2 regions of the Rhizobium sp. 05L419 genome follow, and region 2 is predicted to be linked to the other one. Evidence: predicted binding sites of a transcription regulator. Region 2 holds the regulator's gene; the other holds the start of a gene.

The links. Region 2 encodes HrcA, which represses chaperone genes, less so after heat shock. Its sites were predicted from a motif close to GTTAGCACTCNCNNNNNGNGAGTGCTAAC; they were not measured.
Region 1: the regulator HrcA is predicted to act here: its motif matches at 6,099-6,127, upstream of groES (co-chaperone GroES).

The regions. Positions count from the first base shown of each region.
Region 1 is NZ_JBFTOF010000015.1:34,758-49,662, forward strand. It holds gene ileS (isoleucine--tRNA ligase) at 1-2,133, opposite strand, end outside; gene AC1DMK_RS18845 (bifunctional riboflavin kinase/FAD synthetase) at 2,385-3,368, opposite strand; gene AC1DMK_RS18850 (TIGR01459 family HAD-type hydrolase) at 3,396-4,244, opposite strand; gene chrA (chromate efflux transporter) at 4,349-5,695, opposite strand; gene groES (co-chaperone GroES) at 6,186-6,482, shown strand; gene groL (chaperonin GroEL) at 6,554-8,194, shown strand; gene AC1DMK_RS18870 (hypothetical protein) at 8,882-9,328, shown strand; gene AC1DMK_RS18875 (glutathione binding-like protein) at 9,384-10,094, opposite strand; gene AC1DMK_RS18880 (DoxX family protein) at 10,311-10,754, shown strand; gene AC1DMK_RS18885 (hypothetical protein) at 10,820-11,026, opposite strand; gene AC1DMK_RS18890 (class I SAM-dependent methyltransferase) at 11,074-11,679, opposite strand; gene hisG (ATP phosphoribosyltransferase) at 11,679-12,374, opposite strand; gene AC1DMK_RS18900 (ATP phosphoribosyltransferase regulatory subunit) at 12,374-13,492, opposite strand; gene hisS (histidine--tRNA ligase) at 13,667-14,905, opposite strand, start outside.
Region 2 is NZ_JBFTOF010000009.1:98,197-113,101, reverse strand. It holds gene dnaA (chromosomal replication initiator protein DnaA) at 1-952, shown strand, start outside; gene fhuF (siderophore-iron reductase FhuF) at 1,107-1,862, opposite strand; gene gcvA (transcriptional regulator GcvA) at 2,060-2,971, opposite strand; gene AC1DMK_RS14265 (DMT family transporter) at 3,187-4,104, shown strand; gene hemW (radical SAM family heme chaperone HemW) at 4,156-5,331, opposite strand; gene rdgB (RdgB/HAM1 family non-canonical purine NTP pyrophosphatase) at 5,369-6,013, opposite strand; gene AC1DMK_RS14250 (VOC family protein) at 6,022-6,438, opposite strand; gene rph (ribonuclease PH) at 6,438-7,154, opposite strand; gene hrcA (heat-inducible transcriptional repressor HrcA) at 7,334-8,422, shown strand; gene AC1DMK_RS14235 (GFA family protein) at 8,434-8,868, opposite strand; gene grpE (nucleotide exchange factor GrpE) at 9,090-9,722, shown strand; gene AC1DMK_RS14225 (nucleoside hydrolase) at 9,751-10,695, opposite strand; gene AC1DMK_RS14220 (Hsp20 family protein) at 10,947-11,378, shown strand; gene AC1DMK_RS14215 (BQ00720 family protein) at 11,428-11,685, shown strand; gene trmB (tRNA (guanine(46)-N(7))-methyltransferase TrmB) at 11,831-12,532, opposite strand; gene metK (methionine adenosyltransferase) at 12,543-13,781, opposite strand; gene AC1DMK_RS14200 (helix-turn-helix domain-containing protein) at 13,964-14,383, opposite strand; gene lnt (apolipoprotein N-acyltransferase) at 14,535-14,905, opposite strand, start outside.

The sequences.
Region 1 (14,905 bases), on a different contig from region 2:
CAGACGCAGGATGTCGGCGCCGGCGTCCTTCATGATCTCCTGCGGCGAGGTGACGTTGCCCTTGGACTTCGACATCTTCTCGCCCTTCTCGTCCATGGTGAAGCCATGGGTGAGGACGGCGTCGTAAGGCGCGCGGCCGCGGGTGGCGGCCGATTCCAGCAGCGAGGAGTGGAACCAGCCGCGATGCTGGTCGGAGCCTTCCAGGTAGAGATCGGCCGGCCATTTCAGGTCCGGGCGGTCTTCCAGCGTGAAGGTGTGGGTGGAGCCCGAGTCGAACCAGACATCGAGGATGTCCATGACCTGCTTCCACGGCTCGTTCGACTTCTTGCCGAGGAAGCGCTCGCGCGCGCCTTCGGCAAACCAGGCGTCGGCACCTTCCTTTTCAAAGGCTTCTAGGATGCGGGCGTTGACCTCGTCGTCCTGAAGGATCTCGCCCTGCTCATCGACGAAGACGCAAATCGGCACGCCCCACGCCCTTTGACGCGAAAGCACCCAGTCCGGGCGACCTTCGATCATGGCGCGCAGGCGGTTCTGGCCTGCTGATGGCACGAAGCGGGTGTCGTCGATGGCGTTCAGCGCACGAGAACGCAGCGTCGAGCCATCGGCGAGGTTCTTGTCCATGTAGACGAACCACTGCGGCGTGTTGCGGAAGATGACCGGCTTCTTCGAGCGCCACGAGTGCGGATAGGAGTGCTTCAGGCGGCCGCGGGCGAAGAGGTTTTCGGCGGCGATCAGGGCCTTGATGACCAGATCGTTGGCGTTGCCCTTCTTGCCGTTGTCATCCATGACGCGGCCGGGGCCTTCGGCGCGATCGGTGCCGAAGCCGGGGACATCAGCGGTGTAGAAACCAGCGTCGTCGACGGTGAAGGGGATCTTCGACGAGATGCCGCGCGCTTCGAGATTGCGGGCTTCCGCCGTCCAGGCGTCAAAGTCCTCGCGGCCGTGGCCGGGGGCCGTGTGCACGAAGCCGGTGCCAGCGTCGTCGGTGACGTGGTCGCCATCGAGGAGCGGAACCTTGAAGTCGTAGCCGAGCGAGGCGAGAGGATGGGCGCAGGTGATGGCGCCAAGTTCTTCGGCGGTTACGTCGCGCAGGCGCTTGAACTGCAGCTTGGCCTTGGCAAAGGACTCTTCCGCCAGCTTGTCGGCGAAGATCAGCTTTTCGCCAGGGCGCGGACCGAAATCGTTCTCAGCAGCCGTAACTTCATAGAGGCCGTAGGAGACGCGCGACGAATAGGCGATCGCCCGGTTGCCGGGGATCGTCCAGGGGGTCGTGGTCCAGATGACGACATAAGCCCCGACGTACCGGCTTTGAAGCGTTTCGGCCACATCCTTTCTGATCATTTCCCTCTGTTGATCCAGGCTGTCCGCATCACCGGGATCATCAGAATCGATCTGCGGTGAGCAACCGAAACGGTCGGCAACATTGTCCAAAGCTTCGGCATCGGTTGCGATGCCCTTGACCGGAAACTTCACCCAGATCGCGTCGCTCTCGACGTCGTGATACTCCACTTCGGCTTCGGCCAGCGCCGTGCGCTCGACGACCGACCACATGATCGGCTTGGAGCCGCGATAGAGCTGGCCGGTCTTTGCGATCTTCAGCAGTTCGCCGGCGATGCGCGATTCCGCGTGGAAGGCCATCGTCGTGTAGGGATTGTCGAAATCGCCCTCGATGCCGAGGCGCTTGAACTCTTCGGACTGGATCTTGATCCAGTCGGCGGCGAAGTCGCGGCATTCCTGACGGAATTCGTTGACCGGGACCTCGTCCTTGTTCTTACCCTTCTCGCGGTACTTTTCCTCGATCTTCCATTCGATCGGAAGGCCGTGGCAGTCCCAGCCGGGAACGTAGTTGGCGTCGAAGCCGCGCATCTGGAACGAACGGTTGATGACGTCCTTGAGGATCTTGTTCAGCGCGTGGCCGATGTGGATGTTGCCGTTGGCATAGGGAGGGCCGTCGTGGAGGACGAACTTCTCGCGTCCGGCGGCGGAAGCACGCAGCTTCTTGTAGAGACCCATCTGCTGCCAGCGGGCCACCGTTTCCGGCTCCTTCTGCGGCAGGCCGGCGCGCATCGGGAAATCGGTTTCGGGCAGATAGAGGGTCTTCGAGTAGTCGATCTTTTCGGCTGTATCGGTCATGTCTAGCAATCGTCTCTGGCGCCTCGGGATGGCGCAACGGGCTTGAAAATGTTTGGCGACGGAGGCGCTCGTTTGACGAGCGCCAAAAACCCGGACCTTCCGGCCGCTTAGCGCGCGCGGAAGGCCGGGCCGATAATTCGTATCGTGATCGCCAGCCGGAATTTACTCATCGCGCCGGTTCATAGGCGCTTTTGCCGGGAAAAGGAAGAGGGAATTGGGCTTGGAACTCTCAGCGCAAAAGTGCCTGAACGTCACGAAAAGCAGATCCTGCGGTCGAGCTCGCCAAGCGGCTGCACGCCTGAAAGCAGCGCCCTCGCCTCTTCCTCGTCAAGCTTGATCTGCTGGACCAGCGGCTCCAGGCCGTCGAATTTCAGCTCCGGGCGCAGAAAGCCGAAGAAGGACACGCAACAGATCTGGCCGTAGAGATCGCCACTGAAATCGAAAAGATAGGTTTCGAGAAGCGGTGCGCCGGTGTCGGTCACGGTCGGGCGCCGGCCATAGCTCGCCACCGCATCATGGAGTGTGCCGTCGGCCAGGCGGAAGCGGACGGCGTAGATGCCGGACTTAAGCTCGACTTCCGGCGGCAAGCGCATGTTGGCGGTCGGAAAACCGAGCTGCCGCCCGAGCTTCTCGCCGTCGATCACCTCAGCCTCCACGGTATAGTGGTAGCCGAGCATGCCGGCGGCCTCGCTGACATCCCCGTCCTTCAGCCGTTCTCGGATACGGCTCGACGACACGACGTCGGCATTCTCGTCGCGAAACGCATCGATCAGCGTGACGCCGAAGCCGTATTTGTCGCCGGCATCCATCAGGAACGCGGGGCCGCCTTCGCGTCCGCGGCCGAAGTGAAAATCGACGCCGGTGACGACTTCGGACGCGCCCAGCCAATCCTTGAGGATCGAATGGATGAAATCATCGGCGGAACGCTGCGAGAATGCGAGGTCGAAGGGGTACTCGATGACGGCGTTGAAGTCCATGGCTTCGAGAATGCGCGCGCGAAGCGGAGCCGGCGTGATGCGGAAGACGGGGGTTTCCGGCCGGAAGACGGTGCGCGGATGCGGCTCGAACGTCAGCACGAGCGCCGGAATGCCGCGCTCGCTGGCAATCTCCAGCGCCCGATTCAGAACCGATTGATGGCCGCGATGGACGCCGTCGAAATTGCCGATGGCGATAACGCCGCCACTGAGGTGGGTGGGCAAGGGGTTGCGGGTTTCGTTGCGGTGAAAGACGGTCATCGGCTGGCTTTTCTAATGCGGGGTCTCTTATGCGAGGCGGGGCATCCACCACTTCGGCGTCGCTCTTTCCCGCTCCAGGTAGGCTGTGAGGATCGCCTCGTCGGTCTCGCCATTCAGGGTGTACTCCTGCGCATGGATGCCGCCGCTGATATAGAGGAGATCGAGGCCGTAATCGAGAGCGCCGCGCACGTCGGTCGGCATGCCGTCACCTATCGCCAGAACGCGGTCCAGCGGAAAATCGCCATGCGCTTGCCGGGCAACGGACAGAACCGCGTCATAGATTGGCGTGTGCGGCTTGCCGGCGATGCGGGTCTCGCCACCAAGCTGCGTGTAGTAGGCGGCCATTGCGCCGGCGCAGGGAATGATGCGGTGACCACGCTCGACAACGAGATCGGGATTGGCGCAGATCATCGGCACATTGCGCGCCCGAAAATCCGTCAGCATCTCCGTATAGTCTTCCGGGGTTTCCGCCTCGTCGTCGAAGAAGCCGGTGCAGACGACGCTATCGGCCTCCCTGGCGTCGACGCGTTCCACGCCGAGACCTTCAATGAGGGCGACATCGCGCTCCGGGCCGAGAAGAAAGACCTTCCTGGGGCCTTCCGCAATAAGGCGGCGGGTCACATCGCCCGACGTCACGATCCGGTCATAGGCGCCGTCCTGGATTCCGATCTGCTGAAGCTGCGTCACCACCTGCGAAGCAATGCGCGGAGAATTGGTGATGAGGACGACCGTCAGGCCCTCGGCGCGGGCGGCCTCGAGCGCCTGAGCGGCTTTCGGGAAGGGATCGATGCCGTTGTGCAGGACCCCCCATACATCGCAGAACACCGCGTCGTACCGGCTGGTGATTTCCGCAAGGTTCTCGATCCGCTTGGCCATTCCGATTTCCCGATTTGCGTAGAGTGACGGCTGACATCGCAAAGGCAATGCGCGATGGCAAGGCATTTTGCGGTCGCTGGTCGCAAAAGTCCGCCGGACAGGCGTTACAGAAATACCTCTCCGGCTTTCACGAGCAGGCCGGCCAGCGCGCAAATCACCAGGATCTTCACCATCCCGAGCTTGAAACGGAAGAGCAGCACGCAGGCCACGAGAAAAAGCCCGAGCCCTGCGACATCAAGCGTTCGCCATTCCGGCCAGGCGAGGCTGACCAGCGGCAAACCTGCCCCGCCCGTCAACAGCGCGACACGTCCCACCTCGGCAAAGAGCACGTGCAGACCAAACCAGAGCGCCAGGTTGAGAATGACGCCGACGACGGCGGCCGTGATCGCCGACATGGCTGCGGAAAGCGTCGCGTTATCGCGCAGCTTCTCGATGAACGGGGCGCCGGCGAAGATCCAGATGAAGCTTGGGACGAACGTCGCCCATGCCGCCAGCGATGCGCCGAACAGGCCACCCGCCAGCGGCGCCATGGCGATGGGATTGCGGAACCCGGCAAGGAAGCCCACGAAGCAAAGCACCAGCACCAGAGGGCCGGGCGTGGTCTCGGCGAGCGCCAGACCATCCAGCATCTCGCCGGGTTTCAGCCAAGCGTATTTTCCGACAGCGACCTGCGCGACATAGGACAGGACGGCATAGGCGCCACCAAAAGTGATGACCGCCATCTTGGAAAAGAAGACGAAGACCGCACCGAAGACGTTGGTCTCGCCGCTCAGCGTCTCCGCAATCAGGTCTGCCGGCCCATCCAGGCTGCGCACAAAAAGCAGAGGGGACTGCCAGACGAGTATCCAGAACACGAGGACGATGAGGGGCTTGGCAATGGAACGCGTCGTCAGCGGCAGGAAATAGGGGCGCGTTGCCACGTCCGCTGGCGGGTCGTTCCACTGCTTGTCTCGCCTCATCGCAAAGCCGGCTGCGCCCGCCAGGATCACGACCAGTGGGAACGGCAGGTTCAGGAGGAATAGCGCCAGGAACGAGGCGGCTGCGATACAATAGTGAAAGCGGCCCCTCAGCGCCCGACGTCCCAGCCTCAGCAGAGCTTCGATGACAATGGCGAGAACTGCGGCCTTGAGCCCGAAGAACAGGGCCGAGAGCCAGGCCGCATCCTGAAAATACGCGTAGAGGCCGGACAGCACCAGAATGACGGCGAAGCCCGGAAGGATGAAGAGAAGCCCGGCCAGCAACCCGCCGCGGATACCGTGCATGAGCCAGCCGATGTAGGTTGCAAGCTGCTGCGCCTCCGGTCCTGGCAGCAGCATGCAGTAGCTCAGCGCATGCAGGAACCGCTCTTCCGAGATCCAGCGTTTTTCCTCGACGACGACCTTGTGCATCAGCGCAATCTGGCCGGCAGGCCCGCCGAAGCTCAAGCAGCCGATTTTCGCCCAAACGCGCATAGCCTCCTGTAGCGACGGTGCCGCCACGACATCATCGGCCGGGGTTATTTCATTCACGGTCTTTTGCCCCTCGCCCGGCCATCAGCGCGATCGTGTTTTTCTCGGCGTCGCTCTGCTCGATATCATTGGCACGGATATGCGACAATCCCAACGCGCTGGCCCAACGCGCTGGCCCAATGCGTTGACCGGGAGACGGGCGGCTCGCGCCGCGTCGCAGCGATTTCCGTCACATGGTCAATGCGCCGCAGCTGCCGACAAACGATTGTTCGTCCAAGACTATCTGCGATCCTGGATGATTTTTCGCGGGATCGGGCTTTCTGCCATCAAAAAGTTGCACAGGTGTCCTATTGAAAATTGCGAGGTTATCCTTGACTCCCCTACGTGCCATCCCTAAATGCAGGCCGCTAGCACTCACAACAGGCGAGTGCTAACATCCATCCGTGCGGGCCGTTTCTGGCCCGCAAGTGTCATTTGATCGAGGGATTAGACAATGGCAAGCACCAACTTCCGCCCCCTTCACGATCGCGTCGTTGTTCGCCGCGTTGAGTCCGAAGCCAAGACCAAGGGCGGCATCATCATTCCCGATACCGCTAAGGAAAAGCCGCAGGAAGGCGAAATCGTCGCCGTCGGTTCCGGCGCTCGTGACGAGTCCGGCAAGGTCGTCGCTCTCGACGTCAAGGCTGGCGACCGCGTTCTGTTCGGCAAGTGGTCCGGCACCGAAGTCAAGATCGACGGCGAAGACCTTCTGATCATGAAGGAAGCCGACATCATGGGCATCATCGGCTAATCAGCCGACTGCCTTTCCGACATAGCCGACGGGTCCAGAACCCGGACAACTCGAATTCAGGAGTTTCAATCATGGCAGCTAAAGAAATCAAGTTTGGCCGCACCGCGCGCGAAAAGATGCTGCGTGGCGTCGACATTCTCGCTGACGCAGTGAAGGTAACGCTCGGCCCGAAGGGTCGCAATGTCATCATCGACAAGTCCTTCGGCGCTCCGCGCATCACCAAGGACGGCGTTTCTGTCGCCAAGGAAATCGAACTTGAAGACAAGTTCGAGAACATGGGCGCCCAGATGGTCCGCGAAGTTGCTTCGAAGACCAACGATATCGCCGGCGACGGCACCACGACCGCAACCGTTCTTGCCCAGGCGATCGTTCGCGAAGGCAACAAGGCTGTTGCAGCCGGCATGAACCCGATGGACCTGAAGCGTGGCATCGACCTCGCCGTTGCCGACGTCGTGAAGGATCTCCAGGCCAAGGCCAAGAAGATCTCCACTTCGGAAGAAGTCGCGCAGGTCGGCACGATCTCCGCAAACGGCGACAAGCAGGTCGGTCTCGACATTGCTGAAGCCATGCAGAAGGTCGGCAATGAAGGCGTCATCACGGTTGAAGAAGCCAAGACCGCCGAAACCGAACTCGAAGTCGTCGAAGGCATGCAGTTCGACCGCGGCTACCTCAGCCCGTACTTCGTGACCAACCCGGAGAAGATGATCGCAGACCTCGAAGACGTCTTCATTCTCCTTCACGAGAAGAAGCTCTCGAACCTGCAGTCGATGCTCCCGGTTCTCGAAGCTGTCGTCCAGACCGGCAAGCCGCTCCTCATCATTGCTGAAGACGTCGAAGGCGAAGCTCTTGCAACGCTCGTCGTCAACAAGCTGCGCGGCGGCCTGAAGATTGCTGCTGTCAAGGCTCCTGGCTTCGGCGATCGCCGCAAGGCAATGCTCGAAGACATCGCCATCCTGACAGGCGGCACTGTCATCTCCGAAGACCTCGGCATCAAGCTCGAATCCGTAACGCTCGACATGCTCGGCCGTTCGAAGAAGGTTTCGATCTCCAAGGAAAACACCACGATCGTCGACGGCGCTGGCGCCAAGACCGACATCGAAGGCCGCGTTGCGCAGATCAAGGCTCAGATCGAAGAGACCTCGTCGGATTATGACCGCGAAAAGCTGCAGGAACGCCTTGCCAAGCTCGCTGGCGGCGTTGCCGTCATCCGCGTTGGCGGCTCGACGGAAGTCGAAGTCAAGGAAAAGAAGGACCGCATCGACGACGCCCTCAACGCGACGCGCGCTGCTGTTCAGGAAGGCATCGTCGCCGGCGGCGGCATCGCTCTTCTGCGCTCTTCCACGAAGATCACCGCAAAGGGTGAAAACGACGACCAGGAAGCCGGCATCAACATCGTTCGCCGCGCCCTGCAGTCGCTGGTTCGCCAGATCGCTGAAAACGCTGGTGACGAAGCTTCGATCGTTGTCGGCAAGGTGCTCGACAAGGACCAGGACAACTACGGCTACAACGCCCAGACGTCCGAATATGGCGACATGATCGTCATGGGCATCGTCGACCCGCTCAAGGTTGTTCGCACGGCTCTGCAGAACGCTGCTTCTGTCGCATCGCTGCTGATCACCACCGAAGCCATGATCGCCGAACTGCCGAAGAAGGATTCTGCTGGTGGCATGCCTGGCGGCATGGGCGGCATGGGCGGCATGGACATGATGTGATAGGCAAAAGCCTTCGCTGATCCATTTCCGGTCTCCGGAACAGAAGGGCGGTCTTCGGGCCGCCCTTTTTTCGTTGCCTGATTCGTCCACGCCTCGGCCGAATTTCCCGCTGTCGCGAGCTAAAACGTTTGATCAAGCTGAGCCGAGCGCTCCGCCCGGACACGAAGCTTGCGCCAAGCTTGCGACGTCACGCTTTTTTTCAACGCTGAATTTGTCGAAGATCGCATCGGTTTGTGAGGCTTTGTCAGATTTGACGGCTGCCGTAATCGTTTCAGTCCATCATTTTTTGGTTATTTAGCGATTTTTTTGCCATTCCTGCGCGATTTCATCCAAATGTCGCGTTGCACCGACAAAACGTGGGCGTGCAAAAAGCGATTGCCGTTTGCGAAAAAATTCCTATAAATCCGCGCTGCGTTTCACGCTTCGTTGGACAGCGAGAGGTCCTGTGTGACAGGGCTCTCTCGATTACTCGGTACTGACGTCAAACTCAGAATTAGATTTTCAATATTTAAATTATAAGTTGTGTATATTTTTCCGGAGAAAGTGGACGCGGGTGCCCTTAAAAAGGAACCGATCGTCCGTACCCCTTTTCCCGGGTCCCCCGAGCATGACGCCCGGGTGGCATAAACCTGTCCATATTTGTCGGGAGCGCAGCAGGGGAACGCTGCCCCCAAAATGGGGAAAAATTTGTTTAAGATCGCCAAGACCACCGCTACCGCACCACTCATGCCGGGATCGCTGGAACTCAACGACAACGACCCGGAGATGCTCGCTCAATTTTCCGTCGCTGAAACATGGGTAGGGGATTTGTCTAGCGGCGTGATCAGTCTCAAGGCGCGCAGCGCCAAGCTGCATGGTTTGTCAGTGCCGGAGTGCGGCCTCCTGAGCCTCATGCGCTGCTATGACCGGAGCGATCACAATCGCATCCTGGAGATCTTCGAACAGGCAGCGACGCTGTCGGCGTCCTTCTGTTTCTCGACGACGATCACCATGCCGAACGGCTACCGACAGCCGCTCTTCTGCATGGGCGAGTCCAGCGGCTACGAGGAGGGGTATGGCGGCAGCATGCTTGGCATGTTCGTTTTTCCACGCCTCAAGAACGACATCGGCGGCGCTTTCGCCCGTCGCCAATAGATATCTCAGACAGAAAGCCAGCCCCGCGGGACTGGCCTTCCTTGCCTCCGGGCGATCAGGCCGGACGCCGCGGCATGTTCAGACCCTTTTCGCTGGCCGGTCGTGCGATGCAGCGCTCCAGCCAATCCATAACAGCCGGGAATTTCGCGTACTCCAATTCCTCCCTGCCGCCATAGAAAACGTCGGCGCCACGGATCCATGGAAACGTGGTGATGTCGGCAATCGTGTAGAGATCGCCCATGATCCATTGGTGGCCCTTTAACCTCTCCTCCAAAACGCCGAGCAGGCGTTTCCCCTCATCGCGATACCGCTCCATCGGATAGGAATTGTTCGCGACCTTGTCGGCGGCGAACTTGTAGAAGTGGCCGAACTGACCCAGCATCGGCCCGATACCGGCCATCTGGAAGAAGACCCACTGGATTGTTTCGTACCGGCCGGTCGCATCTGCCGGAATGAGCTTGCCGGTCTTTTCCGCGAGATAAAGAAGGATAGCGCCCGATTCGAAGAGGCCGATCGGCTTTCCGTCGGGTCCGTTGGGATCGATGATCGCCGGGATGCGGCCGTTCGGGTTGAGCGAGACGAACTCCGGCGATTTCTGGTCGTTGGTGCCAAAAGAAATCAGATGCGCCTCGTATGGCAAGCCGAGCTCTTCAAGCGCGATGGAAACCTTCACGCCGTTCGGCGTCGGAAGCGAGTAAAGCTGGATGATATCGGGATTATCCGCCGGCCAACGGGCTGCGATCGGAAATGCTGAAAGGTCTGCCATCGTGTTCTCCGTGTTTCGGTGGCCGACCATAGAAGAGGGCGGATGGCAGTGACAAGCAGCGTCCGCCCGGATTATTCGTTCAACAATAGCGAACAAAGTGTCTGCGTTCGTTTATCTTTCCACGACGACGAAAAAAGGCGACAACGTGTCATCCGAGGTCAAGACCGTGCCGGGGGCACAAGACCTCAACCACCATTCAACCGGAGACAACGTCCCATGTCGAATACCAATAACATCGCCATTCTCGTCGCCCGCGTGCTGCTCGCCTTCATGTTCATCATGGCCGGGTTCGGTAAGCTCACGGATCCTGCAGGCACGGCTGGCATGATCGCCGGTGCGGGTCTTCCGGCCTCGGCGGCACTGGCCTATCTCGCTGGCGCCTTCGAGCTGGTGACCGGCCTTGCCGTCCTGCTCGGCTACCAGACCAAGATCATCGGCTTTCTGCTGGCTGCCTTCTGCATCTTCACCGCGCTGGTCTTCCATCTGCCGGCCGTCAACGTTCCTGATTTCCCAGCTGCAGCAAACGGATGGATCAATGCCCTCAACCAGATCATGGTCATGAAGAACTTCACGCTGGCCGGCGCCTACATCTTGCTCGCCATCGTCGGTCCGGGCGTCTACTCGCTCGACGCCCGCCGCGGCGCCTATGCTGCTGCCTAAGCGCTAAGAGCTTCTTCCCCAGCATGCTTGACCCGCCGTCACCAGACGGCGGGTTTTGTCGTTGGTTAACCCTCCCGCTCGGCGCCGGGAAGCGCTGCGATATCGGACAGCCACGGCACGGCCGAACGGCACCAGACCTGCCGACAGGGTTCGAGTTCGACGCGCTGGTCGATGCTGCACCTATCTCTCAGGTGGCAGATGCCGACCGCAAGGGGGTCAATCACCGCCTCGTAGGTCACGTAACCGCAATGGCATTGTCCGGTGATGCGCATGCCCATCCCATCTGACGGGTTCGATGCCGCCATCGACCGAATGCAGGCTATGGAACCCGCTTCGCCAGCCAGACGGTCGCGCCGCCGCATTGCGGATCTTGCGACATCTGCGCGACGACCGCAAAGCCATTTTCCGACAGCAGGGCCGTATACTCCTCGAACGAGAGGCTGGCGTGATAGAGCGGTTCGCCGGCGAACTCGCCCATCGCCACGCCGTCGAAATGGCCTGCGGTGAACATCAGCGCCGCACCCGGCGCCGCAAGGGCTGCGAACCGCGGGAACATCGCCCGCTGGTCGTCCTGCTTCAGGTGGAAGAAACTGTGCCAGGCGAGAATGCCATTATATTTCGCTGGCAGAGAAAATTCTCGCATATCGGCGACGAACCATGACCGATCGGCGAAGCGCTGGCGGCAGAGTCCGATCAGCGTCTCCGACGCATCGACCCCCGTGACGCGAAAGCCGCCGCGGATCAGGCTCGATGCAATCGGCTCCGCTCCACCACAGCCAAGGTCGAGAATATCGCCGCGTGGCGGCACGAGCGAGGTGAACCGGTCCAGCCACGGCTTTTCGAACAAATTGCGGCCGCGAAGCGCGTCGAATGCCACGGCGTTGTGCTCGTAGAGCGAAACGACGTTGTCGTCCTCGCCGACCATTACAGCGCCGAGCGAACGGCGTCGATCAGTCTTGCGACCGACGGCTGATCGGCATGGCTCTCCTTGCGGGCGCGCACCAGGCAAGCCTCCGAACGCAGGATGACGCCGTCGGAAAGAACCTTCAGATGGTTCGCCCGAAGCGTTGAGCCCGTCGAGGTGATGTCGACGATGATGTCCGCCGAACCGGATGCCGGCGCGCCTTCGGTTGCGCCCAGGCTCTCGACGATGCGATAGAGCTGGATGCCGTGCTGGCTGGAGAAGAACTGCTGCGTCAGGCGCCAGTATTTCGTGGCAATGGCCAGGCGGCGGCCATGGCGGGCACGGAAGTCGGCGGCGACGTCCCCCAGATCGGCCATCGTATCGACATCGAGCCAGATCTCGGGCACGGCGACAATGACGTCGGCATGCCCGAAGCCGAGGCGAGCGCAGAACTCGACGCGCTTGTCGGCTTCCGCGAGACCTTCGCGGATCAGGTCCTCGCCGGTGACGCCGAAATCGACGGTGCCGTTTCTGATCTCGCGGGAAATTTCCGAAGCGGAGAGAAACGCGACTTCGACATCGTCCCAGCCCTCGACCCGGCCGCGATAGGAGCGATCGTTGCCGACCGCCGTGATCGGCATTCCGGCGCGTTCGAAAATGGCCGAGGCGTCTTCCTTCATGCGGCCCTTTGAGGGGAGCGCGATGGTAATGGTCATCAGGCGGCCCTCTCGGTTTCGATGCGATCCAGCCAGAGTGAAAAGCCGACGGCCGGAATGCGATCCTTGGCGCCGAGGAAGGTCATCAGCCTGTCGAACCTGCCGCCGCCTGCGAGAACCTGCTGCGAACCTTCCACGCCGATCTCGAACACAAGGCCGGTATAGTAGTCGAGCGGACGCCCAAACGCAGCGCGATAATCGATCAGGGAGAGATCGACGCCTGCGTTTGCAAGAGCAGCCACTCGGCCATCGAAGCGGGAAAGCGCGTTTCCAAGCTTGAGACCAGCCGCATCCGCAAAACCCGAAAGAGCCGCGGAGGCATTGATGAGCGGCACGTTGAGCGACAGGAATTTTTCCAGCACTCCAAAGGCCGCGTCATCGAGGCGGGTTTCCGAAAGGATCAGCTTCTCCTTCAGCCGACGCGCGATGTCGTGCGGTGAACGGCTGGCGTTCGAGGAATAACCGGTCCGGTGCATGGTCGCGTCGATGTGAGCCACGAGGGCCGCCTCGTCGTCAGCGCCGACCAGACGGGCGACGTCATCATCGAGGCCCGTGACGAATTGGGGGCTGACCAGGCTCGCCAGCAGCGTTTCCAGCTGGATCATGTTGCCGAAGGCATGGATCAGGCGCTTCTGCCAGCCGAGCGGCAGGCCTAGCGCCTGAACGACGGCTTCGAAGACCGCCTGATCGCCGAGCGTCACCGAAAGGCGCTTGCCGGGTAGAAGACGGGAGAGAATGCCGGTTGCATCGCCGATCGCACGCGCATCGGCACTCGAGATGTTGATGTCGCCGAGATCCTCGATGCCCGCCTGATAGAATTCGCTACCGCCTTCGCGGCGCTGGCGGAAGACTTCGCCAAGATAGGAATAGCGCTTCGGCGTGCCGGTCGCCGTCTCGATATGCTGCAGGCAGACGGGGATGGTGAACTCGGGGCGCAGGCACAAGCTCGCGCCCGTCTCGCTCTCTGTCATGAAGATGCGACGGCGAAGGTCTTCGCCGGCGATATCGAGGAAGGGTTCGGCCGGCTGGATGACAGGGGTATCGACGCGTTCGGTGCGACGTGCGGCGAATTCCGACAGGAGTTCGGTAGAGAAATCGGGGAGATTTATCAGGGGCATGGTGTTGCTCCAGGGAAAAGTCCCCTCCCCGACCCCTCCCCACAAGGGGGTGGGGCTAACCCGGTGCGCTTGTCGAGCGAAATCGGGCAGTTTCCCGCGCGAGCAAAGGGTCCGTTGAGCAGGGCGGCGCGGCTCAATGCCCCTCCCGCCTGTGGGGAGGGGTTGGGGAGAGGTCTACCGCACATTCTGAGCTCGCTTCCGGTCTTCGGCCTGCGCAGCGAGGATTTCCTTCACCTTGGCGACCAGATCGGCTTGGGGAACGGTTTCCTGTGCAACACGGGCTTCGCGCCAGCTGGCGTTGTCGTCGATCTCGCCGGACAGGCGTTTGCCCTCGATCAGGTCCTTGATCTGCACGACACCCTCGGCGCGCTCGTCGCCGCCCTGGATGATGGCGACGGGACAGCCGCGGCGATCGGCATATTTCAGCTGGTTGCCGAACTTCTTCCAGTTGCCCTGGTACATCTCGGCGCGGATGCCGGCAGCGCGCAGCTCCTGCGTCATGCGCTGGTAGCGGCCCATCGCCTCGACATCGCCGTCCATGACGGTGACGAGCACAGGCGCGATAACGTCGCTCTGGCCGAGCTTGCCGAGGTTCTTCAGCGCCGTCATCAGGCGCGAGACGCCGATGGAAAAACCGGTCGCCGGAACGGGCTGGCCCATGAAGCGGGAAACAAGACCATCATAACGGCCGCCACCGCCGACGGAACCGAAGACGACCTTCTCGCCCTTCTCGTTGGTGACGTCGAAGGTGAGTTCGGCTTCGTAGACTGGGCCGGTGTAGTATTCGAGGCCGCGAACACAGGAAGGATCGATCTTGATGCGATCAGCGCCATATCCGGCCGCCCGGATCATCGGTTCAAGTTGCTCGGTGAGCAGGTTGACGGCGTCGTCATATGGCAGATGAGACATTCCGCCAAACTCGTCCGGGACGCCCCCGGTCTTGGCCGTAACTTGATCAAGCACCTGCTGAAGGCTAGGGACGCTTGAGGACGTTACCACCGCAAGCACAGCTTCGATCTGCCAAGACCAAAGCCCCACGCCCTTGGTGAAGTCACCGCTTTCATCTTTGCGCCCCGGACCAAGGAGTAGACGCACGCCCTCGGGGCCGAACTTGTCGAGCTTGTCGATGGCGCGCAAAACGTTGAGCCGCTGCAAGGCCTTGTCATCGCCGCCGAGGCCGATCGCTTCCAGCACGCCGTCCAGAACCTTGCGGTTGTTGACGCGGATGACGTAGTCGCCGCGCTTGATGCCGAGGGCTTCGAGCGTATCGGCCATCATCATGCACATTTCGGCATCGGCCTGGACGCCCGGCGCGCCGACGGTGTCGGCATCGAACTGCATGAACTGGCGGAAGCGACCCGGGCCGGGCTTCTCGTTGCGGAAGACATAACCGGCGCGATAGGTGCGGTAGGG
Region 2 (14,905 bases):
TGCCGAGGCAGGCCAAGGCGCCGTGCGCTTCAATCCGCTTTTCGTTCATTCGACCGTCGGTCTCGGCAAGACGCATCTGCTGCAGGCGATTGCCAATGCGGCCGTGCAGAACCCGCGGGCGCTGCGCGTCGTCTATCTGACGGCGGAATACTTCATGTGGCGCTTTGCGACTGCGATCCGCGACAATGACGCGCTGACGCTGAAAGACTCGTTGCGCAATATCGACCTCCTGATCATCGACGACATGCAGTTCCTGCAAGGCAAGATGATTCAGCACGAGTTCTGCCATCTCCTGAACATGCTGCTCGACAGCGCCAAGCAGGTTGTGGTTGCGGCCGACCGCGCGCCGTGGGAGCTAGAGTCGCTCGATCCCCGCGTCCGTTCGCGTCTGCAGGGTGGCGTCGCCATTGAACTCGACGGCCCGGACTACGAGATGCGGCTCGAAATCCTCAAGCGTCGTCTTGCGGTCGCTCGTGCCGAGGATCCGTCGCTGGAAATCTCGACTGAGCTGCTGAACCACGTCGCCCGTAGCATCACGGCAAGCGGCCGCGAACTGGAAGGTGCCTTCAACCAGCTGCTCTTCCGCCGCTCTTTCGAGCCGAACCTGTCGATCGAGCGTGTGGACGAACTGCTCGCCCACCTCGTCGGCTCGGGCGAGCCGCGCCGTGTGCGCATCGAAGACATCCAACGTATCGTCGCACGACACTACAACGTTTCGCGCCAGGAACTGGTGTCGAACCGCCGCACCCGCGTCATCGTCAAGCCGCGCCAGATCGCCATGTATCTGGCGAAGACGCTGACGCCGCGCTCCTTCCCGGAAATCGGCCGTCGCTTCGGCGGACGCGATCATACGACGGTCCTGCATGCTGTGCGCAAGATCGAGGAACTGATTTCGGGTGACACCAAGCTGTCGCATGAGATCGAGCTCCTGAAGCGCCTGATCAACGAATAGTCTGCGACGTTTCCTCAGAATTCGGCGGCCGGAAGCAATTCCGGCCGTTTTACCTTGAGGATCCCCATTCCATCGAGCACGCCGCCGCCCGCTTGGCCGATTGGCAAGCGGATTCGCCGCGGGCGTTGGAGGGAGGGCCGCGTTACCGAGCAGCTCAGTGCTGGTTTCTCTGGCTCGGCAGTGCGCAACGCTTGCCGCAGCTCGGTACGCCGGGAAGCATGTAGCGCAGGCAGCAGATCTTGCGCCGGGCCACGCGCTCGCCGTCGTCCTCGACCTGTTGCAAGCAGCCGCAAAATGGGTTCACGCCTCCATCCGGCAGGCAGCCGCGAATGAAGAGCGGCAGATCGGCCGCCGCCACCCCCGCTTCTCTATTGGCCAGGCGGAGCGCGTAGTCGATGTAGACTGCCGCATTGTTCCAGCAAAGCTTGGTCGAGACGCCGCAAGCCTTCAGTTGTACAACGGCGTGGCCGAGGTGCGTTTCGAGCATTGGCCCGATCGCCTCGAAACCGTCCGGGCCGATATGGTCCTCGATGCGCCCCGCATGAGGTACGCCGAAGGCCCGCGGCAGGCCGTCCTCCGAGAGCGCAATGGTCATCTCGCAGAATGCGACAGGTAGAGCCTGGGCGGCAAGCTGGCGGGCGAGAAGATAGGGAATGATCAGGCACGAGAAGTAGTAGAGAGACCACATCGAGACGACGGCGCCGTTGCCGCTAGAGGCTTCCGCATAGCGGTCGATTGCTCGCTGAAATCCGCCATTGCCGAAGAAGTCGGTCAGGGAAACGCCGGCTGCAAGCTCCGTCGCCAGCAGCATCCTCTCTCGGCACCAGGCGTGCTCGCCGACAAACGCGGGCGAGAGACGGCCCCGGAGCCCTTCGCTCCGATCGATATTCTGACGCGGGGCGTTGGCCATGCGGTTACCCATCGACCTCGCCGGTCGATGCTTCCCGCACCGCGGCAGCCGCGAGGAGACGGGCCACTGTAGCCCTGATTTGGACGGTGCGGATGCTCATCAATGTGTGGGTTCCGGCATGCTCACATAGAATTTGATGAGTTTAATACTCAACAAAAGGCCGGAGGAAAGCAAATTTTGAACGCCATACTCCACTTTTATTGCGGCGCATTGGCCACAGTCACCTTAGCCCCCGCCTCCGACAGCAGCCAACGGCGAAAGGCTGCAGTCGACGGTCGCTCCAGCGCCGCACTGGGGTAGACGAGGTGGAAGGCGAGGCGGCTTGCAACGCCCAGCGGGAAGGGAGCGACGACGGCACCATGCTGAAGCTCACCGGCCAGAAACGATCGGCGCATCAGAGCGAAGCCGAGGCCGGCTTTCATCGCCTCATAGGCGCCGTTGCCATGCATAAAGATCGGCCCGCGCGAAGCGTCCACCTTCGTTGCACCGGCTGCCTCCAACCAGAGCTGCCAATCGTGTCGATAGACATCGTGGATGAGCTGGAACTCCGCGAGCGAATTCGCCGAGGGCGAGTCGCCAAGCGAGTCGGAGAGTTTCGGTATGCAGACGGGCACGAGTTCGTCGTCCACCAGTCGTTCGCTCACCAGTCCGTCATAGCCACCTAGCCCGTGCCGGATCGCCAGGTCGATACCGTCTCGCTGAAAGTCCAGGACACGGTGCGAGGCGCTGATGCGAACGTCGATCTCGGGGTGGATCGCCTCAAAGCGACCAAGGCGCGGCACAAGCCAGTAGGTTGCAAAACCGGCGGTGCAGGTAACATTCAGTACGGCGCCGCGGGCTCGCGCCGTAATCGCCGCCGTCGCCTCCCGCACCAGACGGAAAGCTGCCCTCAGCGTCGTAAAGTAATCGGCGCCTTCCACCGTCAGCGCCAGCGCGCGGGTCTTGCGCTCGAAAAGCTTCACGCCGAGCGCCGCCTCGAGATCGCGGATCTGCAGGCTGACCGCTCCCGGCGTCACGTTGAGCTCCTTCGCCGCCAACGTCATGCTGAGATGCCGGGCCGCCGCTTCGAAAGCGCGCAACGCGGAGAGTGAAGGAAGATAATCGCTCATGATTTAGCTCAGCTAAAGCGTTTGTCGAAAAAGACTCGTTTGCCGAGACCCGCTTCTCGAAATAATATCAGCAGGAAAGCGATCCTCAAAGGGATTCTTGAATAGCGATGCAGCGAGAATAATTCGGCATTCGCGGTGAACGCCGCGCAGCAATCGGGTGGCGCTGCCAGTTGCCGCGACGTAAGCCGTTTGCCTGTTCAATAGGGAGAAGGGTCATGCAACAGAAACAGATGGGTCTTGCCGAGTGGGGAATGTTGCTGGTGCTCTCCCTGCTATGGGGCGGTTCGTTCCTCTTCAACGGCATTCTGGTGAAGAGCCTGCCGCCGTTCACGATCGTGACCGGCCGGGTGCTGATCGCGGCGATCGCCCTCAACGTCATCGTCCGCGCGACGGGCCAGGTCATGCCGCGCGATGGCAAGTCCTGGGCCGCCTTTTTCGGCATGGGTATCCTCAACAACATGATCCCCTTCTGCCTGATCGTTTGGGGCCAGACGCATATCGCCAGTGGGCTGGCGTCCATCCTCAACGCGACGACACCACTCTTTGCCGTCGTCGTTGCGCATATGCTGACGGCGGATGAGAAGATGACCGGCAACCGTCTGCTCGGCGTGCTCGTCGGCTTCGCCGGCGTGGCCTACATGATCGGTTTCGATGCCTTGCGGGATCTGGGCGCCAACGTTCTGGCGCAGCTCGCCGTGCTGGGTGCTGCGCTTTCCTATTCCTTTGCCGGCATCTTCGGTCGCCGCTTTCGCCAGATGGGGATGGCACCGCTCATTCCGGCCGCCGGGCAGGTGACTGCGTCCACTATCCTGATGCTGCCGGTCGCCCTGCTGATTGATCGCCCATGGATACTGGCTGCACCCTCTGCCGAGACCTGGATGGCTCTCTTCGGTCTCGCGCTGCTATCCACGGCGATCGCCTACGTGCTGTTTTTCCGCATCCTGGCGACGGCTGGCGCGACGAACCTGATGCTTGTCACCTTCCTCATCCCCGTCAGCGCCATCCTGCTCGGCGCCGCCGTTCTCGGCGAGCAATTGCAGGCCAAGCATCTGGTAGGCATGGCGATGATCGCGATCGGCCTTGCGGCCATCGATGGGCGCCTGTTCTCTCTGGGGAAGAAGCGAACCGCCTGATTCAGAGCAATTCCGGCAAAAGTGCATAGCGGTTTTGCGAAGAGCGGAACTCTAGCAGGCGAGATCGGCAACGACCGAATCGAGGATCAGCATGCCGGAGGGCGTGCAGCGAAGCCGGGAATTGCCGATCCGCTCGATGAAGCCGTGTTCCAGCAGGAATTCCTCGCGCTTCGGGTCGGGATCACGACCCGAAAGCTGCTGCCAACGGGCAAGATCCACGCCCTCCGTCAAGCGAAGCCCCATCAGCAGCAGCTCGTCGGCCTGTTCGTCATAGCCGAGCTGTTCCTGATCCAGAACGCCGTGGCCGTCTCGTTCCACGAGGTCCAGCCAAGCCTCCGGCTTGCGCTCGGTGGCGGTCGCGATCTTCGCGGATCCGCGCGTCAGCCGCCCATGCGCGCCGGGGCCGATCCCGGCATAGTCGCCGTAACGCCAGTAGGTAAGATTGTGACGGCTCTCTGCGCCGGGGCGGGCGTGATTGGACACCTCATAAGCCGGCATGCCCTCGCTGGCGGTGATTTCCTGCGTCGCCTCATAGAGCAGCGCCGATTGATCGTCATCCGGCACGACCAGCTTGCCCGCCTTGTGCAGGCCGAAGAAGGGCGTGCCCTCCTCAATCGTCAGCTGGTAGAGCGAGAGGTGGTCGACGGCGTAGGAGATCGCTTCTCTAAGCTCGCGCTCCCATTCCGCCACCGTCTGGTTCGGGCGGGCATAGATGAGGTCGAAGGACATGCGCGGGAAGATGTCGCGCGCCAGCTTGATCGCTTTCAGGGCATCGGCGACGTCGTGCAGGCGTCCGAGGAACTTCAGGTCGCGGTCGTTCAGCGCCTGCACTCCGAGCGAGACACGGTTGACGCCGGCCGCGCGATAGCCGCGGAAACGCTCTGCCTCGACGCTGGAAGGGTTGGCCTCCATGGTGATCTCGATGCCATCGGGCATGTGCCACTCTTTGGCGATGCCGTCGAGGATGGCGGAAACGGTGGACGGGTTCATCAGCGACGGCGTGCCGCCACCAAGAAAGACGCTGGTCACCGTCTTCGGTCCGCTCAGTTGCCGCATGCTCGCCATTTCCTTCAGGAAGGCGGCAGTGAAGCGCTCCTGATCGACGGGTTGATGGCGGACATGGCTGTTGAAGTCGCAATAGGGGCACTTGGCCGCGCAGAACGGCCAATGCACGTAGACGCCGAAGCCGGGCTCCCCGGTGTCGGGCAGCAGTACGGCATCACGCATCAGGCGAGGGGAATCTAGATTATCCACGAACGGGACCTTACGCTTCCAGGCAGGTTTCGACAAAGAGTTTGAAGGCACGTGCACGGTGCGAAAGCGCCTGCGGCTTGCCTATGTTCCAGCCGTGCTTCTCCTCGCCGCTCATCTCGCCGAAGGTGATGCCATACCCTTCTGGCTGAAAAACGGGATCGTATCCGAAGCCCTGTGTGCCGCGCGGCGGCCAGACGACGGTGCCTTCAACCTCGCCGCGGAAAAGCTCGGTACGCCCGTCCGGCCACGCAAGGCACAGCACGCTGATGAAGCGTGCGCTCCGCTGTTCCGGTTTGGTAGCGCCTGCATCCTGCAATGCCTTCTCTACCTTCTCCATCGCCATGGCGAAATCGCGCGTGCCGTCGGGGGTCTCGGCCCAGTTCGCCGTATAGACACCCGGATCGCCGCCCAGTGCGTCGATGACAAGCCCGGAGTCGTCCGAAAGCGCCGGCAGGCCGGAAGCCTCCGCCGAAGCGAGCGCCTTGATAGTAGCGTTTTCCTCGAAGGTGGTTCCCGTCTCGTCAGGCTCGGCGAAGTTCAGGTCGGCGGCAGACTTGGCGGTAAAACCGAAGGGACCGATCAGATCCTGGATTTCCTTGATCTTGCCTGCATTGTGGCTGGCGACGACGATGGTCTTGGTCTCAAGCTTGCGCATTGGGTGTCCTATTCAATGCCCCAGATTCTGGCTTCGGCGCATTCCAGGCTGTTGCCTGCCGGATCGCGAAAATAGATCGACCGGCCACCCTGAGGCCAGCTTACCTCGGATTCGATCTCGACGTTTGCCGCCTTGAGCTGCCGGGCAATCACGTCGAGGTTCTCGGCCGAGACACGGAAGCAGGCATGGCCCGCACCCGTCGTGCCGTGCGGCGGAACCTGCAGTGCCCGCGCCTCAGGTGACTTGGTGGTTTCCTGCGGATTGAAGATCAGCAGGACGCCTGGGCCGCAGCGGAAGAAAACATGCCGGTTTGCCGCCCGCGTGATCTTGGCAAGTCCGAGAACGCCTTCATAGAAAGCCTCAGCCTTGTCGAGGTCGTCCGCATAGAGCGCCGTCTCCAGCATGCCTTCCAGCATGTCATCCATTAGGCGATGGCCTGCTTTTGCATCTCGACCAGTTCAGCAATGCCGGTTTTCGCAAGCCCCATCAGGGAGGCGAACTCCTCGTCGGTGAAAGGTGTACCTTCGGCAGTGCCTTGGATTTCGACGATGCCGCCGCCACCCGTCATCACGAAGTTGGCGTCCGTTTCGGCAGAGGAGTCCTCGATATAGTCGAGGTCGATCACCGGCTGACTGGCGAAGATGCCGCAGGAGATGGCCGCGACGTGATCCTTCAGAACGCGCTCCACCTTGATCATGTTGCGGCTTTCCATCCACTTCAGGCAATCGTAGAGCGCGATCCAGGCACCGGTGATCGATGCCGTGCGGGTCCCGCCGTCGGCCTGGATGACGTCGCAGTCGAGCGTGATCTGACGCTCGCCGAGTTCCTTGAGATCGACGACGGCGCGGAGCGACCGGCCGATCAGCCGTTGGATTTCCTGCGTGCGGCCGCCCTGCTTGCCGGCGGCGGCCTCGCGCTTCATACGCTCGCCGGTGGCGCGCGGCAGCATGCCGTACTCGGCCGTGACCCAGCCCTTTCCGGTGTTGCGCAGCCAAGGCGGGGTCTTTTCTTCAAGGCTTGCCGTGCAAAGCACATGCGTGTCGCCGAACTTCACCAGACAGGAGCCTTCCGCATGTTTGGAAAAATTGCGCTCGAAGGAAACCTTGCGCATCTGGTCGGTTTTTCTGCCTGAAGGCCGCATTCTATTCTCCTGGGGCGTAGCGCCGAAAACGGGAAACGTGTCCGGGCAACATCACGCGTGCTTTATGTTGTTGACCGCTTCTACGATTGGCAGCGTTCATTTGCAATTTCCCTTTTGCCACGGCGGGGAGATTGGCTATATTTTGCAGGATCATCATCAGTACAGGTGCGCAAGACTTAATGGAATTCAGGTCGACGTCGATTTCGGATGCCGTGGCTGCGCTGGATGAACGCTCGAAGGAAATCTTTCGCCGCATCGTCGAAGGCTATCTGGAGACCGGCGAACCGCTCGGTTCCCGCAATCTGTCGCGCATTCTTCCCATGTCGCTGTCCCCGGCCTCCGTGCGCAACGTCATGAGCGACCTGGAGGAGCTAGGTCTCATCTATTCGCCCCATGTCAGTGCCGGCCGGCTGCCGACGCAGATAGGTCTGCGCTTCTTCGTGGACGCGTTCATGCAGGTCGGCGATCTCTCAGCCGAGGACCGCGCAAATATCGATCGTCAGGTGCGCGCCGAAAACCGCGACAATCCGATGGAATTGATGATGAACGAGGCAAGCCGGATGCTGTCGGGCATTTCGCGCGGTGCCGGCCTCGTCATTACCGCCAAGAGCGACCCTGTGCTGAAGCATGTCGAGTTCATCCGCCTGGAACCGACCAAGGCGCTCGCGGTCCTCGTCGGCGATCACGATCAGGTCGAGAACCGCATCATCGAGCTGCCGGCCGGCGTCACATCCTCCCAGCTAACGGAGGCCGCGAATTTCCTCAATGCTCACATGAGCGGTCAGACCCTGCCGGAACTGCGCAACCAACTCGGTCGCCTCAAGGAAAATGTTCGCCACGAACTCGATGCGCTGTCGCGGGATCTCGTCGAGCGCGGCATTGCCGTGTGGTCCGGGAGCGCGGACGAAGGCAAGCCCGCGCAGCTCATCATCCGCGGCCGCGCCAACCTGCTCGAGGGGCTTGCCGGTGCGGACGATCTCGATCGCCTGCGCATGCTGTTTGACGATCTGGAGAAGAAGGACAGTTTGATCGAGCTGCTGAACCTGGCCGAAAGCGGCTCGGGCGTGCGCATCTTCATAGGTTCGGAAAACAAGCTGTTTTCACTGTCCGGCTCTTCGCTGATCGTCGCGCCTTACCGCGACGAAGACGACCGTATCGTCGGTGCCGTCGGCGTCATCGGGCCGACGCGCCTGAATTATTCGCGCATTGTGCCGATGGTCGACTATACTGCGCAGCTGATGTCGAGGCTGTCGCGTCCCGCGAAGTGATGCCGCCAAAGCTACTCGGCCAGCAGATCGCCGGAACCGCCCATCTCCGCAGGCATGTCCTTGTATTTCGGCAGGCCATCTTTCATGCGGAGCACCGTCTCTGCATAGTTGACGTGCAGCGACGGCTGATAGCGAAGATCGGGGATAATGACGGCATAGACATCTGTGACGCCCCACAGGGGATGCTCGGTATAGAGGTGTCCGCCGCAGAGCTCGCAGAATTTGCGGACGCTCGTATCCGACTTCTGGTAGCCCTCGACGTGCTCCCCGCCTTTTGTGACGCGCACGCTTTGCGGAGGCCACAGGGTAAAGGCGTTGACCGGGCCAGCCGACCATTGTCGGCAGGAATCGCAATGACAATAGCCCATCGCGACAGGCTCGCCGGATACGGTGATTTCAACGGCGCCGCAAAAGCACTTTCCAGCATAGCTCGTCTGCTCGGCCATCGTGGTATCTCCCTGAGCCGTTCGGGATGAATTTGCCACATATTAGGAGTTTAAAAAGTAGAGGACTTTGTCGTGACGAAGTCAAGCTGCAGCTGTGCTGCGGCGCCAGACGCGCGGCCGTTACCTGCGTTTCATAGCTTCTTCGTCACGCAGACTTGATTTTTGGCGGTCAAAGTTCGATATCGGGCACATCCAAAAGACACCAATCACCGGAGAACGTCATGACCGACGAGACGACGAAGAACGGACCTGACGCTGCCGCGGCTGATGCCGCAGTGGACACCGCGGCAAACGTCGAGAACGAAGCAGCAGCCGAAGCCGCGCAGCAGCCCAATGCGTTGGAGTTGCTGAAGGCAGAAAACGGCGAGCTGCGCGATCGTTATCTGCGCCTTGCCGCCGACATGGACAACCTGCGCCGCCGCACCGAGCGCGAAGTCAAGGACGCCAAGTCTTATTCGGTCGCAGGCTTTGCCCGTGACATGCTTGCCGTTTCGGACAACCTACGCCGCGCCATTGATGCCATTCCTGATGATGTGCGAGCTTCCGCGGATGCAGGCCTCGCTACGTTGATTGAGGGCGTTGAGATGACCGAGCGCTCGATGCTGTCCGCTCTCGAGCGCCACGGCGTTCGCAAGCTGGAGCCGGTCGGCCAGAAGTTCGATCCGAACTTCCATCAGGCGATGTTCGAGGTTCCGAACCCTGACGTACCGAACAATACGGTCGTTCAGGTCGTGCAGGCGGGCTTCACCATCGGCGAGCGGGTTCTGCGCCCTGCCATGGTCGGCGTCGCAAAGGGCGGCCCGAAGATCGCCGAAACCGAAACCAATTCGATTTTCGACCAGAAGGACGCCTGATTCCTCAGGCGTCTTACGAGACGTTTGTTCAGATGCGGGCGAAGCGCTCGATCAGCAGATCGAAGAAGCCGTCCGCATCGACATCGCGCATGACCGTGGCATTGCGCTTGCGATCGGTCACATGCCACCAGTCGACAACTGTCATCCCCACCGTCAGTTCAGACTTCACCTCGATCTCGACATTGCAGTCCCGCCCCTTGAAGAGTTCGGGTTTCAGCAGATAGGCAACGACTGTCGGATCGTGCAGCGGGCCGCCGTCCGAGCCGTATTTCTCGATATCGAAGCGTTCGAAGAATTCCAGCATCTCCACCATCGCAATGGCCGGGCGCGTGCCCAGGTCCGCCATGCGCTTGACGCGATCCTTGCGGGTCAGGAGCTTGTGCGTCACGTCGAGCGGCATCATCACGATCGGCACGCCTGAGCGGAAAACGATGTCGGCTGCCTCGGGATCGACGTAGATGTTGAATTCCGCCGCCGGCGAGATGTTGCCGCCTTCGAAGAAGCCGCCGCCCATCATCACCAGTTCGCGGATGCGGGCAATGATGTCAGGCGCCTTCTGGAAGGCCATGCCGATATTCGTCAGCGGTCCGAGCGTGCAGAGCGTCACGGTGCCTTCCGGCTCGTTGCGCAGCGTCTCGATGATGAAATCGACGGAATGCTGCGGTTGAAGGGGCATGACCGGCTCGTCCAAAACAGGACCGTCGAGGCCGGTTTTGCCGTGCACATGTTCCGCAGTCACCAGCTTGCGGGCGATGGGCCTGTCGGCGCCTGCAAAGACTTTGGTGTCCGTCTTGCCGCACAGCTCGCAGACGATCCGGGCATTGCGGCTGGTGTAGGAGAGCGGCACGTTGCCAGCGACGGTGGTGATGCCGAGCACCTCCAGCTCCTCCGGGCTGCCGAATGCCAGCATGATTGCGGCTGCGTCGTCCTGACCAGGGTCGGTGTCGATAATGATCTTTCTCGGGTCTGCCATTCCGCTCGTTCCATCCTCGTGGTGCGCGACGTCGTGGCATGCACCGTTTTTGTTCATGATCCCGTCGCAAATCGGCACAGCCGGCGCGGGGCACGTTTTGATGCGAGGCGGCGCGCACTTTGTCAAGGCAGGCAGTGTTGTGCGATCAAGGCTGCGCCTTGCGGGGGGCTTTCGCAATTCCCATATTGTCAGTAACCGGATGCTGCAATTCAGGTCCGGCAAGGTCGCTTGTATCGAGGACTTCGAAAACGATGAGCCGCATTACGCCTTTCGCCAGCCCTCTTCTTCTGGGCTTCGACGCCATGGAAAAGACCCTCGAGCGGATTTCCAAGGCGAGCGATGGATATCCGCCCTACAATATCGAACGCGTTGCCGCCGACAGCCTCTCCGGAGATCCTGAACGGTTGCGCATCACGCTGGCGGTCGCCGGTTTCGGCGAAGACGACCTCGACGTCTCTATCGAAGAGAACCAGCTGGTCATACGTGGCCGGCAGGTTGATGCGGGAGACCGTGAATATCTCTATCGGGGGATCGCCGCACGGCAGTTCCAGCGAACCTTTGTTCTGGCCGATGGCATGCAGGTCCTTGGCGCCGGATTGAAAAATGGATTGCTGTCCGTCGATCTCATTCGGCCCGAGCCGGCCCGTATGGTGAAGAAAATTAACATTTCGGTCTCACAGTAGGACAACAGCTCACGTTGAGCCGTTGGTCCCTTCTCTCGGAGGTACAGGAATGTTGATGAAAGAAGCCAATTCTCACCTGACCAAAACCGAACTTGCCGGCATAGGCAACGGCGAGGTCGCATACATTAGGAAAATTAGGTCCGAAGAAGTGTCCAAGTGCTTCCCTGAAGCACCGGATATCGATCCGAGCGTCGACCTCTGGGCGCTGTTCGGCGCCGACGGCACGCCGATCCTTCTGACTGACAATCGTTCCAGCACCTTCTTCAAGGCTGCCGAGGACGAATTGAAGACGGTGAGCCTGCACTAGGCAGGCACGCCGGAACAGATCCCTTCGCGCCTCCTGTGCCCAATGCTTGCCTATTGCAGTCGCTATGCGGCGACCGCAAGGGCAATGGAGCTGAACGGAGAGCGCGGTTCTGCCGGATATCGGCCGACCGCAGCGCCCGGACAACCTATACGCGCTTGAAGGTCAGATAGGCCGAGGATCGTCCCTCGCGCCGGGCTTTCGCCTCGTAGCGCGTGCTCGGCCAGCCCTCGTAGGGCGTCAGCCAATCGGCGGAGTTGGTCGCCATCCAGTCGAAGCCGCAATGATCCCGACACTTGAGAAGCGTCCAGTTTACGTAGGTGTCGATGTCGGAAGCGAAACAGAACAGGCCGCCTGGCTTCAACACGCGATGGAAGCGATCGAGGTTTGTCTTGGAGACGAAGCGACGCTTCCAATGCTTCCGCTTTGGCCAAGGATCGGGATAGAGTAAGTCGATCTGGTCGATCGAGCCATCTGGCAGCCAATCCAGCAGTTGCGTCGCATCGTCATTGTAGACGCGGATATTTCTGGCACCGGCATTGTCGACGCTCGAAAGCAGCTTCTGCATGGAGTTGACGAAGGGCTCGACGCCGATGAAGCCCGTGGTGGGCGTTTCCACCGCCCGGTGGATCAGATGTTCGCCGCCGCCGAAGCCGATTTCTAGGCGTAGACGGTTCGTCGGCACCGGAAACAACTCGTTCAGCGACTCCGGCGGAGCCGCCAAGAGATCGATGAGGAACGCCGGCAGCAGGGTGTTGAGCTTTTCCGCCTGTTGTCCGCGTAGAGCTTTACCCTTGCGACGACCGAAGAAAGCTTCGGTCGCGCGGCCGCGACGTTCCATATCCGTCATCGTTCTGCCCTTAAGCCTTTACAGCTTCCTTGAGCGCCTTCACGAGATCCGTCCGCTCCCACGAGAACGAGCCGTCGCGGCCCGCTTTGCGGCCGAAATGGCCGTAGGCAGACGTCTTCGCGTAGATCGGCTTGTTCAGGTCCAGATGGCGGCGGATGCCGGTCGGCGACAGATCCATCGTCTTTCGGATCGCCGCTTCGACCTGATCCTCGGTCACCTTGCCGGTGCCGTGCAGGTCGACATAGATTGACAGCGGTTGAGCAACGCCGATCGCGTAGGAGATTTGGATCGTGCAGCGGTCGGCGAGGCCGGCAGCCACGACGTTCTTGGCGAGGTAGCGGGCGGCGTAAGCAGCCGAACGGTCGACCTTGGTCGTGTCCTTGCCGGAGAACGCGCCGCCGCCATGCGGAGCAGCACCACCGTAGGTGTCGACGATGATCTTGCGGCCGGTGAGGCCGGCGTCGCCGTCAGGGCCGCCGATGACGAACTTGCCGGTCGGGTTGATGTACCAATTGCAATCGTCAGCGATCGGCAGCTCGCCGAGGGCTTCGCGGATATAAGGCTCGACGACGGCGCGAACCTTGTTGCTATCCCAGCTGTCATCGAGATGCTGCGTGGAAAGAACGATCGAGGTAACCTCGGCCGGCTTGCCGTCAACGTAACGCACGGTGACCTGGCTCTTTGCATCCGGGCCTAGCTTGGCAACGTCACCGTCGCCCTTCTTGCGGGCGGTGGCCAGCAGCTGCAGAATCTTGTGGGAGTAGTAGATCGGCGCCGGCATGAGGTCCGGTGTTTCCGTGCAGGCATAACCGAACATGATGCCCTGGTCGCCCGCACCTTCGTCACCCTGCTGGTCGGCAGCGTTGTCGACCCCCTGCGCGATGTCGGCAGACTGCGAGTGCAGCAGCACGTCGATCTTGGCGGTCTTCCAGTGGAAGCCGGTTTGCTCGTAGCCGATGTCCTTGATAGCGCGGCGGGCGGCGGCCTTGAACTTCGAAGGGTTGATGACGTCATGGCCATCCTTGTCCTTCTTCATCAGGCTGGGCGGCAGGCGGACTTCGCCGGCGATGACCACTCGGTTTGTGGTTGCGAGAGTCTCGCAGGCGATGCGAACGCCCCAGGGGTTCACACCCGTCTTTGCCGCTTCGCGATAGACCAGATCCACGATCTCGTCGGAGATACGGTCACACACCTTGTCCGGGTGACCTTCGGCAACTGACTCGCTGGTGAAGAGGTAATTGGCGCGCATCTCGGGATTCCCCTCAAAGAATAAAAGCTGCGTAGTTGGTACCCATTTCGCGTCGGAAAAACAAGCGCAGAAGGACATAAATATATCTTTATATCTGCCATATGGTGGCAAATCATGCCCGAAAAACGCAAAAAAGCGGCCTATCCGACCGCTTTCCCGTGGAGTCAGGTTTTTAAGGGTGCTTACTCGCTGTCGGCTTCGGCAGCCAGCGCCTTCACGAGTTCGACCACCTTGCGGCGAACCTTCGGATCCGTGATCTTGACGAAGGCGCGGTTTAGCTGAAGACCTTCGGAGGAGGAGAGGAAATCCACCACGTAGTTGGAACTCGAAGCCTCGGCCATGCCGGACACCCCACCGGACTGATCGCCCGGCGCATCTTCGAAGAAGAAGGAAACCGGCACATTCAGAATGCTGGAGATATTCTGGAGCCGGCTTGCACCCACGCGGTTGGTGCCCTTTTCATATTTCTGGATCTGCTGGAAGGTAATGCCCAGGCTTTCCCCAAGCTTTTCCTGGCTCATTCCAAGCATGGTCCGTCGAAGGCGAATGCGACTGCCAACGTGGATGTCGATCGGGTTCGGCTTTTTCTTGTTTTCAATCATGGTGCTGCCCTAACTATAATTTCAACCCAGTTCAAACCGGCATGCCCGAACCCATCCCCAAAACGCCACGTTGCAAAGTTTCTGTCATTCACCTTGAACCATACGTTAAGAGCGCCGATCCCAACCACTATGCAATTTTAGGGGTTTTGGGTCAATTCTGCTTGAAAACAAAACCAGCGCGCGAACCGGCTGCAATTGCAAACAGAAGTATCTCGATCAACCAGAAGTACGTCTGGCGAGAATGGGCAGGATTGCCTGCGGGCTGAAATCCATCAAGGGTTGCATCAATAAAGCCCGTTTCATTGAGGGCCAGACCCGCAATAATTTCCCCGCGCGGGTTTACCAGCGCGGAAATCCCGCTATTGCCGTCGCGAATCAGCGGCAGGCCGGTTTCGACGGCTCGAACGCGCGCCTGCAGGAAATGTTGGTAAGGGCCGGGTGTCGCGCCGAACCAGGCATCGTTGGTGATATTCAGTATCGCCGAGGCCGCGCCGATATCGCCGGTCATCTCGTCAGGGAAGA